Regions from separate parts of the Mesorhizobium sp. CA16 genome, predicted to be linked through region 4. Evidence: predicted binding sites of a transcription regulator. Region 4 holds the regulator's gene; each other region holds the start of a gene.
What was found. Region 4 encodes LexA, which represses DNA repair genes until DNA is damaged. Its sites were predicted from a motif close to TGTTCNNNNTGTGTTCNG; they were not measured.
Positions count from the first base shown of each region.

Region 1: the regulator LexA is predicted to act here: its motif matches at 1,425-1,442, upstream of recA (recombinase RecA).
Region 2: the regulator LexA is predicted to act here: its motif matches at 939-956, upstream of LB525_RS26010 (YifB family Mg chelatase-like AAA ATPase).
Region 3: the regulator LexA is predicted to act here: its motif matches at 1,899-1,916, upstream of LB525_RS17510 (helicase-related protein).

Region 1 covers NZ_JAIUHP010000002.1:342,562-345,612, forward strand. Annotated here, with positions in the region: gene LB525_RS05440 (pseudouridine-5'-phosphate glycosidase) at 1-237, opposite strand, end outside; gene LB525_RS05445 (carbohydrate kinase family protein) at 280-1,218, opposite strand; gene recA (recombinase RecA) at 1,501-2,598, shown strand; gene alaS (alanine--tRNA ligase) at 3,037-3,051, shown strand, end outside.
Region 2 covers NZ_JAIUHP010000025.1:54,428-57,478, forward strand. Annotated here, with positions in the region: gene LB525_RS28750 (glycosyltransferase) at 364-864, shown strand; gene LB525_RS26010 (YifB family Mg chelatase-like AAA ATPase) at 1,048-2,577, shown strand; gene LB525_RS26015 (TetR/AcrR family transcriptional regulator) at 2,606-3,051, opposite strand, start outside.
Region 3 covers NZ_JAIUHP010000012.1:19,098-22,148, forward strand. Annotated here, with positions in the region: gene LB525_RS17510 (helicase-related protein) at 1-1,733, opposite strand, end outside; gene LB525_RS17515 (beta-ketoacyl-ACP reductase) at 2,453-3,051, opposite strand, start outside.
Region 4 covers NZ_JAIUHP010000005.1:155,095-158,145, reverse strand. Annotated here, with positions in the region: gene kynU (kynureninase) at 1-656, opposite strand, end outside; gene lexA (transcriptional repressor LexA) at 1,090-1,824, shown strand; gene LB525_RS10025 (ComEC/Rec2 family competence protein) at 1,861-3,051, opposite strand, start outside.

The DNA.
Region 1 (3,051 bases), on a different contig from region 4:
CTCGCCGTCGGAGAGGCCGATCTTGATACGGCCCTCGACCACGGCGATCGTCGCCGGTACCGCGCCGCCATCGATGATGATCTGCTCGACCTTGGCGGCCATGGCGCCATTGTCGGGGTAGGGCATGCCGTGGGTGATGATGGTGCTTTCCAGCGCCACCACGGGCCGGCCGGCGGCAAGCGCCTCCGCCACCGGCGGATGGATATCGACGAAGGGGCGGGCGGTATCAGGCGTCATGGCTGTCTCCGATCCGAACGGATTGCTTCGGCAGTGGTGGCCCTATGCCACTTCCCGCGGCTCCGGCACAAGGGCAAGCGCCTGCGTGAAGGTGGCGATCGTGAAGGACGGCACGGCCCGCGGGCTCTCTATGGCGAGCATCGCCGCGGCAAGGCCTTCGCGTAGTGCTGCGCGCAGCGGCAGGCCGCGCAACAAGGCGGCGACGGTTGCGCCGGTCAAGGCGTCGCCGGCGCCGGTCACGTCGGCCACCTTGCGCGGCGCGGGCGGGTCGATCTCGAAGATGCCGGTATCGTCGAAGCCCAGCACCGGAGCGCTGCCGGACGTGACCACGCCGGCGTTCAGGCCAGCCCGCCGGAGCGCGTCGACGAGCGTTTCGCCGGATGGCTCCGCGCCGACCAGCGCGGCGGCCTCGCGGCGGTTCATGAAGAGCAGCGACAGGTTGTCGAGCAGCGGCGCCAGGCGGACGACCTTGGCCGGCGAGACGGCGATGGCGAAGACCGGCCGGCCGCCGGCAAGCGCCAGCAGACGCTCCAGCGCGGCCGTCGGCAGGTTGGCGTCGCACAGGATGGCGTCGGTGGCGGCGATCGCCTCGCGCACCTTGGCGCGCCTTATTTGTTTGGGGAAGGCAAGATCGTAGAGCGCCATGTCGGCAAGCCCGACGATCAACTCGCCTTCGGCATCGATCAGCGCCGTGTAGCTTGGCGTCGTTCGGTCGAGGAACACCACCGAAAGGTCGGTTATCCCGGCGTTGTCGATCGCCGAGGCGACTGTGTCCGCCGCAGCGTCACCGCCACGCACCGAGATCAGCGAGGCCGACACGCCGCGCTTCACCACGCTGCGCAGCGCGTTGAAAACCACGCCGCCGACGTCCTCGCGCATGATGCCGGGATTCGAAGCCGCGGGCACATAGACGCCCGAGACCTGGCCGCGCCGGTCGATATGGGCGCCGCCAAGCGCCAGGATTGTTGGGGATGTCGACATTTCGGGTCGATGACTTTCGTTGATCGTGCGGCCGCGCACACTAGGTTTCTGCGCGCCGCCCTGCAATCGGGGTCGCGATTCGGACGGCCGGGTATCGAAATCTCTTCTGGACCCGTGGTTGCACTCTGCACCAGCCCTGGTGAGACAAAAATAGAACAAATCCAGATATTGATTATTTTTCAGATATTTGTTGCCTCTTGCCAAATGAGAACAAAAAAGGTACAAAACAAGCAGGGATCACGGATTGTCCGGCCTTCATTGACGACCAAGGGGTGATGTATCATGGCTCAGAATTCTTTGCGGCTTGTAGAGGATAAGGCAGTGGACAAATCAAAGGCTCTGGACGCGGCGCTGTCGCAAATCGAGCGCGCGTTCGGCAAGGGCTCGATCATGCGGCTCGGCGCCAACGAGCAGGTGGTCGAGATCGAAACCGTGCCGACCGGCTCGCTCGGCCTCGACATCGCGCTCGGCGTCGGCGGCCTGCCGCGCGGCCGCATCATCGAAATCTACGGGCCGGAAAGTTCGGGCAAGACGACGCTGGCGCTGCACACGGTTGCGGAAGCCCAGAAGAAGGGCGGTATCTGCGCCTTCGTCGATGCCGAGCACGCGCTCGATCCGGTCTATGCCCGCAAGCTTGGCGTCGACCTCGAGAACCTTTTGATTTCGCAGCCCGACACCGGCGAGCAGGCGCTGGAGATCTGCGACACGCTGGTGCGTTCGGGCGCCATCGACGTGCTGGTCGTCGACTCGGTGGCGGCACTGACGCCGCGCGCTGAAATCGAAGGCGAGATGGGCGATTCGCTGCCCGGTCTTCAGGCTCGCCTGATGAGCCAGGCGCTGCGCAAGCTGACCGCCTCGATCTCGCGTTCCAACACCATGGTCATCTTCATCAACCAGATCCGCATGAAGATCGGCGTCATGTTCGGCTCGCCCGAGACGACCACCGGCGGCAACGCGCTGAAATTCTACGCCTCGGTGCGCCTCGACATCCGCCGCATCGGCTCGGTCAAGGACCGCGACGAGGTCGTCGGCAACCAGACCCGCGTCAAGGTGGTGAAGAACAAGCTGGCCCCGCCCTTCAAGGTGGTCGAGTTCGACATCATGTATGGCGAGGGCGTGTCGAAGACCGGCGAGCTGATCGATCTCGGCGTCAAGGCCGGCGTCATCGAGAAGTCGGGCGCCTGGTTCTCCTACAATTCCCAGCGCCTCGGCCAGGGTCGCGAGAACGCAAAGCTGTTCCTGCGCGACAATCCCGATACGGCGCGTGAGGTCGAGCTTGCGTTGCGCCAGAATGCCGGACTGATCGCCGAGAAATTCCTCGAGAATGGCGGCTCCGAAGGCGGCGACGACGGTTTCGAGGATGAAGCCGGCGCCCTGTAAAGTGCGTTTACCCTGGGATTTTGCGCTCCGGGGCGATCCAAAGGCGCCCGAGGATAGTTGGTTGGCTCAGCCGGAGTTCGGCCACAATCCTGGTTTATCGCCTTATGCTTATGTAATCGAGTTCTTGTATTGCGTAACCCGAACCGCCGGCCTTCGTGCCGGCGGTTTTGCGTTGTGCGGGGTGGGGCTGAGCCGCCGCTCGTCCGCCGATCGGCCCAAAGCGCGTAGCGCTGCAATGAATTCAGGCAATGCGCTTTGGTCCATGCTTGTGCCTGTCGTTTTCCCAAACCGCTTGCGCAGTTTTGAGCGACACGCCTGTTTTGCGTGTTTCTGGACAGGCACAAGAGCTATCGCTAAAAGGCCAATCTATCTTCTGAAACACCAAAGCCCATTTGCCGCCGGCCGGGCCGGCGGTTCTTGCGAAAAAGGCAGTATGCAATGAGTGGCGTGAAC
Region 2 (3,051 bases), on a different contig from region 4:
TCGCTAATCTTCCTATCCAACACACAAGCCGAGGCTGATCTCTTGAATCAGTCCGGTGAGGCCGCCGTCCTGCACAACAAGACTTCAACAACATCCGAATACATATTCAGGCCCCTCGAGGACATCCCTGTAGAATTTGATGCAATATACAATGCGCAACTGGCTTCGTGGAAACGCCACGACTTGTCCCTTGGCATCGAGCGTTGTGCATTTGTCTTTTATCGTGATTCAGTGGGGTCATCCACGACGGAGTCGGAAAGGGCGCGGGTAAATCGGCACAGGGAGCTCGCGCCGGGTCACGTGTTTATCAATGAGTTTGACAGCACCGGCAAACCTGTTCGATTGGCGCCGGCTCATGTGAACATGCATCTAAATCGTGCAGCCGTGGGAATTTGTCTCTCTGCAATAGAGGGACCAATGTTCGCCAGCACAGAGTATCTTCTCGCGGGGCTACCTGTTGTCACGACCCCGAACCATGGTGGTCGAGACCTTTATCTCGATGACGAATATTCGCTTACAGTTCCACCCGACCCTCGATCCATCGCGGAGGCTGTCTTAGCGCTGAAGGAGCGACGAATCCCCCGGGCTTATATTCGTTCGCAAACTTTGAAACGAGTTGAGCGAGACCGCCGGCGGTTCATAGACCTTGTAAATGAGATTTTTCTGGAAAGCGGCTCTTTGCGCCGGTTCGCCATGCCTTGGCCTTTCCGATATCCTGTCATGGAGTGGCTTCCACCCCACATCGCAATCGATCGATCGCTTTCAGGCACGGTCGATGCCTTACATCACCGCCTAGACGGCAACAGCCCGGATTGCCGGAGGGACTGCTCGCCTTGTTCAACAGGTCGAGAGCACGGGGGATAGCGGCTGCTTGGGCGCGCCTCGGCCTTTTAGTCCAGAAGGAGCTTTGGCCGAAATCCATCATCTTCGCGGATAGATGTTCCTGTAATGTTCTTGCGCGTTTCGAAAATCTATGGTTGTCTGGACTTTACGCGCTCGCGGCCCGATGGTGGATACGGGCGCGTTGAGGCCGGGGGTTTTGGATAAATGGTAGCGCGGGTTCGCACGGTCGCTTTCCAGGGCATCGAGGCTTTGCCGGTCGATGTCCAGGTGATGGTCGGGCCAGGCAAGGTCGGCATGCAGATCGTCGGCCTGCCGGACAAGGCGGTGGCCGAAAGCCGCGAGCGCGTGCAGGCGGCGCTGCATGCGTCGGGCCTGTCGATGCCGTCGAAGAAGGTGACGGTGAATCTCGCGCCGGCCGATCTTCCCAAGGAAGGCAGCCATTACGACCTGCCGATCGCGCTCGGCCTGATGGCGGCGCTCGGCGCCATCCCCGGCGATATGCTGGCCGGCTATGTGGTGCTTGGCGAATTGTCGCTCGACGGCACCATCGCCGGCGTTGCCGGCGCGCTGCCGGCGGCGATCGGCGCCAATGCGGAGAGCAAGGGCCTGATCTGTCCCTTCGCCTGCGGCCCCGAGGCGGCCTGGGCAGGCAAGGATTTCGACATCCTTGCGCCGCGCAGCCTGATTGCCGTCGCCAACCATTTTCGCGGCACGCAGGTGCTGTCGCGGCCCGAGGCCGGCATCCAGCTTGCTGCGCGCGACCTGCCGGATCTCGCCGACATCAAGGGCCAGGAGAGCGCCAAGAGGGCGGTCGAAGTGGCTGCCGCCGGCGGCCACAACCTTCTCATGGTCGGGCCGCCCGGCTCGGGCAAGTCGATGCTGGCGCAGCGCCTGCCCTCGATCCTGCCGCCGCTGGCGCCGAAGGAGCTGCTCGAAGTGTCGATGATCGCTTCCGTCGCCGGCGAGCTCGGCGAAGGCAAGCTGACCGACCGGCGGCCGTTCCGCGCCCCGCATCATTCGGCCTCGATGGCGGCGATGGTGGGCGGCGGGCTGCGCGCGCGTCCGGGTGAGGTCTCGCTCGCCCATCACGGCGTGCTGTTCCTCGACGAGTTGCCGGAATTCACGCCGCAGACATTGGATGCGCTGCGCCAGCCGCTGGAAACAGGCGACTGCATGATCGCGCGCGCCAACCACCGCGTCACTTATCCGGCGCGCATCCAGCTGGTGGCGGCGATGAATCCGTGCCGCTGCGGCATGTCGGGCGAGCCCGGCTATCGCTGCCTGCGCGGCGACCGCTGCCGCACCGAATACCAGGCGCGCATTTCCGGCCCGCTGCTCGACCGCATCGACCTCAGGATCGAGGTGCCGGCGGTCTCGGCGAGCGACCTCATCCGGCCGGACAAGGCCGAGACGAGCGCTTCGGTGGCGCAGCGCGTGGCACGTGCGCGTGCCATGCAGCGCGAAAGGCTGGAAAGACTGGGCGCGGGCGCCACCACCAACGCGCACTGCCCGCCCTCGATCATCGAGGAGATCGCCAAGCCCGATAGCGCCGGGCTGACGCTGCTCAAGGACGCCAGCGAAAAGCTCGGCTTTTCGGCGCGGGCCTATCACCGCGTGCTGAAAGTGGCGCGCACGCTGGCCGACCTCGACGCCAGCGAGACCGTCGGCCGCATCCATCTGGCCGAGGCGATCTCTTATCGCATGAGCGCGCAGCGCATGGCGCAGGCGGCGTGAAGCGGGCGTATCGGGCTTTCATCCCTCTTCAATCTTGCGCCGGGATCAGCTTCTGCAGCGTCGGTGCCAGGATCATGGCGAAGCTCGATCCATCGCCATAGGCCCGCGCGGAAATCATCGCCCCGTGCACGGTCGCCATGAAGGCTTCCGCCTCCACGCGCGGCGCGGCGGCGATCGTCAATGTGCCTTGCGCGGCGCCGCGCTCGATAACGCCGGTCAGCCACCCCGAGAGAAACCGGAAATAGGCCCGGACCTCCGCGGCCACCTCGGGCGGAAGGGCCGGAAGCTCGCTGGCAAGCAGCGCGCAGACGCAGATCGGCCTGCTCGCATCCTCGATGCACTGCGCCCAGAAGTCGGCATAGGTGCGCAGCAACTGAGGCGGCGCAGGCACACTGCGCTCTAGCTCCGTCATGCCCGTCACGGCATCCTCGAGGTAGCGCCTGACCAGGCTTTGCACCAGGTCGACCTTGCTCG
Region 3 (3,051 bases), on a different contig from region 4:
GTGCCGATCGGCGCACCGATCCAGCGCAGGACGCCGTCCGAGCCCAAAGCCAGGTCGCCATTGGCGCAGGCGGCAAAGCGCTCGGCGCGCGCCTCGAACTCGGCCGCGAGCGCCTTCTGGGCGGCGGTGCGCACCGCCTTGGCGTCCTCGCCGCCGGCGCTCTGGTCGGCGGTGAAGCGGAACCCCTGCAACTCGCCGACGTGATGGCCTTCGACGAGGACGGTTCCGGACGGGCTGATTTCGGCTTCAGGCATGGTATTTTCTCTAAGGCGCCGCATGAGGACGGAAGTCCTGCGGTCTACGAAGCGTTTCGTCAACCGCTCATGCAGCGCATCCGACAATCTGTCTTCGATTTCGCGCGTCTTTTCCTGCCAGTGTAGCTGATCGGCCAGCCAGCCGGGGCGGTTGGAGACGAAAGTCCAGGTGCGGATCTGCGCGATCCGGTGCGACAGCGTGTCGATATCGCCTTCCGTCGTGTCGGCGCGCCGCACCTGCTCGGCCATGTAATTCTCATCGACATGGCCGTGACGCGCAAGGTCCATATAGATCGAGGCGATAAGATCGGCATGCTGTGCCGGCGCGATCTTGCGATAGTCGGGGAGCGCGCAGGCTTCCCAAAGCAGCGCCACGCGCTCCTTGCCGGTGGCCAAGCCGCGGATGTCGCCGTCGCGCGATAGCTGCTCCAGTGCCTGCGCATCCACCGCCGGCAACGCGCGGGTCAGCCCTTCGACAGGCGCATTGGCCTCGATCGAGCGCTTCAGCGCATCGAGGCTGGAAAAGTCGAAATCGGCGGTGCGCCACTGCAGCACCTTCACCGGATCGAAATCGTGTCCCTCGATCTTGGCGACCAGTTCCTCGTCGAATGGGTCGACCTGGCCGGTGACGCCGAACGTTCCGTCGCGCAGGTGCCGGCCGGCGCGGCCGGCGATCTGGCCAAGCTCGGCGGCGGTCAGGTTGCGGTATTGATAGCCGTCGAACTTGCGGTTCTGAGCGAAGGCGACGTGATCGAGATCGAGGTTCAGGCCCATGCCGATGGCGTCGGTGGCGACGAGATAGTCGACATCGCCGGACTGGAAGATCTCCACCTGGGCATTTCGGGTGCGCGGGGAAAGAGCGCCGAGCACGACGGCAGCACCCCCCTGCTGGCGGCGGATCAGCTCGGCGATCGCATAGACCTCGTCGGCCGAGAAGGCGACGATCGCCGTGCGCCGCGGCAACCGGGTGAGCTTCTTCGAGCCGGCATAGGCAAGGTGCGACAGCCGCGGCCGCGTCACCACCGACACGCCCTTCAACAGGCGCTGCAGGATGCCATGCATGGTGGCCGCGCCCAGGAGCAGCGTCTCCTGGCGGCCGCGCAGATGCAGGATACGATCGGTGAAGATATGGCCGCGCTCGAGATCGCCGGCGAGCTGCACCTCGTCGATGGCGACGAAGGCGGCGTCGGTCTCGCGCGGCATCGCCTCGACGGTGCAGACCGAATATTTCGCGCCGGCAGGCACGATCTTCTCCTCGCCGGTGATCAGCGCCACCTTGTGGGCGCCGACCTTCTCGCAGACGCGCGCATAGACCTCGCGGGCGAGCAGCCTCAGCGGGAGGCCGATGACACCGGTCTCATGCGCGACCATGCGCTCGATGGCGAGATGCGTCTTGCCGGTGTTGGTCGGGCCCAGCACGGCCGTCACGTCGCGGCCCGAAAGGATCAGCGGGTGGGAGTGTTTCGGCTGGATGTTCATCGGCTCGGAAATAAGGTTTCTGCCGCCCGTAGTCTGAAGCACGGCGCTGCCGCCGCGTGTGACAGGCGACACATAGGGACTTCGGGCGTGAAGCGAAAGCGGAATGTTCCCTCGCGAACTGGCTATGCCGGAGGGGGCAGCCAAAATCGGCCGCTTGTTAACAGCTGGAACGAGTCTGGAACGAATCAGCGACGAATCGGTGACTCGTTCTGATTCAGGGTTTGTTCACGGCTATATGTGGATTTTTTGACGGTGAGTCTCACCACATGCTGAATCGCTGAATTGGCCCGATTCCTGCTTTGCCTCGGCCGGACCCGGGTCGTCGTTAACCTTTGCCGGGCAATGGTCAGACCCGACCTGGGCGCAGACTTCAAGTTTATGAAATTGTTGATTTTTCTTAATCGCCTTTAACGAGTTCGGTGACGTTTGCACCGTCCACTGTTAACTTTCCGGCCAAAGCCGGAACGAATCGGCGACGAATCAGCGATCCGACGGCTTTCCCGGTTTGTTCACCCCTAGATATGGTGTTATCCACAGCTTGCCCACCGAGGATTCACAGCTTGTCGCAGCGGTTATGCACAGAGCGTGGCTGCGGCCGTTAACTTTTGCGTGCCGAATTGAGGCAAGGTGTCGCGCCGGCGTGCCGGCGAACAAAAAAGGCGGCTTCGGTGCCGGAGCCGCCTTTGGCGGTAAACGGTGTCGGGCGACCTACTGGGGTGTCAGGCGAAATACTGACCGCCATTGGCGGTGATGGTCGAGCCGGTGATGAAGCCGGCCTCATCGGAAGCCAGGAAGGCGACGCAGCGCGCGATCTCTTCCGGCTCGCCGAGGCGACCGACCGGGATCTGAGCGATGATCGACTCCCGTACTTTTTCCGGCACGGCCATGACCATGTCGGTGGCGATGTAGCCGGGGCAGACGACATTGACTGTGATGCCGGCGCGAGCCCCCTCTTGAGCCAGCGCCTTGGTGAAGCCGATATCGCCGGCTTTCGAGGCCGAATAATTGACCTGGCCCATCTGACCCTTCTGGCCGTTGATCGAGGAAATGGTGATGACGCGGCCGAACTTGCGGTCGCGCATGCCGCTCCACAAAGGATGCGTCATGTTGAAGACGCCGGACAGGTTGGTGTCGATCACTTCCTTCCACTGTGCGGGCGTCATCTTGTGGAACATGGTGTCGCGAGTAATGCCGGCATTGTTGACCAGCACGGAGACCGGGCCGAGATCGGCCTCCACCTGCTTGATGCCTGCGGCGCAGGCCTCGTAGTCGGCGACCGACCATTTGTAGACGGGGATACCAGTCTCGGCCTTGAATT
Region 4 (3,051 bases):
AAATCGGCATTCGAGCCGTCGAGATCCACCGGCAGCGCACCCGCCGTGTGGCAGAGGTCCCAGACGATCAGCGCACCGGCTTCATGAGCCTTGCGGGTGAGCGCCGCCATGTCGCGCAGCCGGCCGGATTTGTAGTTGACGTGGTTGACCAGGATGACCGCGACGCGATCGTCAACCAGTTCCTCAATCGTCGGGGCATCTGCGCATTCGAGCCGCAGCACCGTGCCGGACCGCGTCGATGCGACCCCTTCCGCCATGTAGAGGTCGGTCGGAAAGCTGTCGCCCTCGGCAACAATCACCGAACGCTCGGGCCGCATTGCAAGTGCCGCATGCAGGACCTTGTAGATATTGATCGAAGTCGTGTCGCAAACGACCGTCTGGCCGGGTTTCGCGCCGATCAGCCGTCCTAGCTGGTCACCTAGCTCGATGGGCATATCGAACCAGCCGGCGGTGTTCCAGGCGCGGATGAGATCCCGCGCCCATTCCTGCCTCGTGGCAGTCTCGATCTCGCTGAAGGCGTCGATCGAAGCAGCGCCCAGCGAATTGCCGTCGAGATATAGGACGCCTTCCGGCAAGACGAAGCGATCGCGCGTCGCGCGCAGCGGATCCGCGGCATCCATCGCCTCGACTTCGGCGAGATCAGGAATTCCCCTCATTGTGCTGCCGCCTCCATTTCGATCTGGCCAAGGGGGTTGTCTCACCACCCTCGGCGACAGGGCAAGAACCTTTGGTCCTATGTTAGCTGGTCCATAGACGGCGAAGACTGCGGATCGGAACTTCGCCAAGGTTGGCATTTTGGGTTCGTTTCGTTCACGGTGCCACGCGCTTACGGTACGAGCCGACGTGATCCCAACCACGGCTTCGTGATCGTGTCGCGTTGTATTTCAGCTTAAGGGGAACTCCAAAATCGAGCGGAATCAATGCCGCTGCCCCAGGAGGGGCAGCCGGCCGTCACCGGATGCGACATTGTTTCGGCAGCCTTAACAAATTCACTAAACTTTAAACGGTTGCGGAACACAACTGGAACAGATAGTGTTTGTTCTGGGTTTGTTTTTCTGATTCTGGTTTCAGAACCCGTGGGGGCCGCCGATGCTGACGCGCAAACAACATGAACTCCTGATGTTCATCCATGAACGCCTGAAGGAGAGCGGGATTCCTCCATCATTCGATGAGATGAAGGAGGCGCTCGACCTTGCCTCCAAGTCCGGCATCCACCGGCTGATCACGGCGCTGGAAGAACGCGGCTTCATTCGCCGGCTGCCGAATCGGGCGCGCGCGCTGGAAGTGCTGCGCCTGCCCGACTCGATCGCGCCTGGCCTGAATGCCGCGAAGAAGTTTTCGCCGAGCGTCATCCAGGGCGGCCAAGGCAATCTCAGTCGCCAGATCAAGCCGACGACTCCATCACGCACCCCGACGCCAAGCAATGACGACGAGGCCGCGGCGGCCGTATCCATTCCGGTGATGGGCCGCATCGCCGCCGGCGTGCCGATTGACGCCATCCAGCACCAGACGCATTCGATCTCGGTGCCGCCGGACATGATCATGGGCGGCGAGCATTACGCGTTGGAGGTCAAGGGCGACTCGATGATCGAGGCCGGCATCTTCGACGGCGACACCGTCATCATCCGCAATGCGAACACGGCAAGCCCGGGTGAGATCGTGGTGGCGCTGGTCGACGATGAGGAGGCGACGCTTAAGCGTTTCCGCCGCAAGGGTGCCTCGATCGCGCTCGAGGCCGCCAACCCGGCCTATGAGACCCGGATCTTCGGACCGGATCGGGTCAAGGTTCAGGGCAAGCTCGTCGGACTTATCCGCCGCTACTGAGCAGAACTGCCCGGCCTTCTTCGCCCGAACGACAATCTATTGGGCCGGTGCGGCGGCTGGTTTTTCCGGCTGCTTATAGGGCGCCAGTCCCCTCGCCTCGCGCGTGTATTTCCGCTGCTCGTGCCAGGGTCGGTATGGTTCTACGACCGCGTAGCGGACGGTTGGCCGCGCGGTTGCCGATTGCGGATCGAAGAAAACGGCGGCGCTGCCGTCGCGCGCCAGCTGCCGCTTGGTGACGACGAGCACACGCGGATCGCGGCACGGGTTATAGGCCGTGGCGTCGTTGATGACGATGAGGTCGGCGAAGCCGCAGGCCGGCCGGGCGGTGTCGCGGGTCTCGGCGAGCGCGACGATCGCGCCGGAAGGATGCCGACCGATGCAGAGATCGCCGCTGCAATAGAAGGGCGAGCCGGGCGGCAGGTCGGCGGGATCGGCAATGTCCAGCGTATCTTTGGCGAACCTTTCTGGCGGCACGATCTCCTCGGCTTTCAGCGCCCGTTTCCAGTTGTCGGTGGTGAACTCGTTGGAGCGTTCGCGATTGACGGCAAGCTCGCCGCCGCCGATCGGCATCGCCACCAGATGCGCATCCTCCGAGATAAGCACGTCCGGTGTGCGGACGTGCGGAATGGCCAGCAGCGCAGCGAGCGCGAAAGGTACGGCGGCAAGCCTCAGCCAAGTGGTAGCCATGGTCGCGATGACCAGCGCGACCGTCGCCAGCAGCACCGACTGGATCGAGATCAGCCCCACGGCGTCGACCGGTGAGCGCTCGGAAATCCATGCCGAAATGGCGATCATCGCCGTCAGGCCTTTGCCCATGACAAAGAGGAAGGGACCGTCTAAGCCGAAGGGCATGGCCAGCGCGCTCAGCACGGCGAACGGCATGACGACCAATGAGACGATCGGCATGACCGCCAGATTGGCCAGCAGGCTGAGCGGCGACACCCGCTGGAAGTGCCAGATGGCAAACAACAATGTTGCGCTGCCCGCGATGAGCGACGTCACGGCGGCGCCACCCGCTCCAATCGCCAGTTTTCGCGATAAGAACCCGAGAAACGAACGCTTTGCCGGCGGCGCGGTCGTTTTGCCGGCGCGATAGTCGGCAAAGCCGGCATAGGCGCCGACCAGGGCGGCGGTGGCGGCGAAGGACATCTGGAAGCTCGGGCCGACCACTTCATGCGGCGAGACCAGGATGACGGCGATGGCAGAGATCGCCAGGTTGCGCATGGT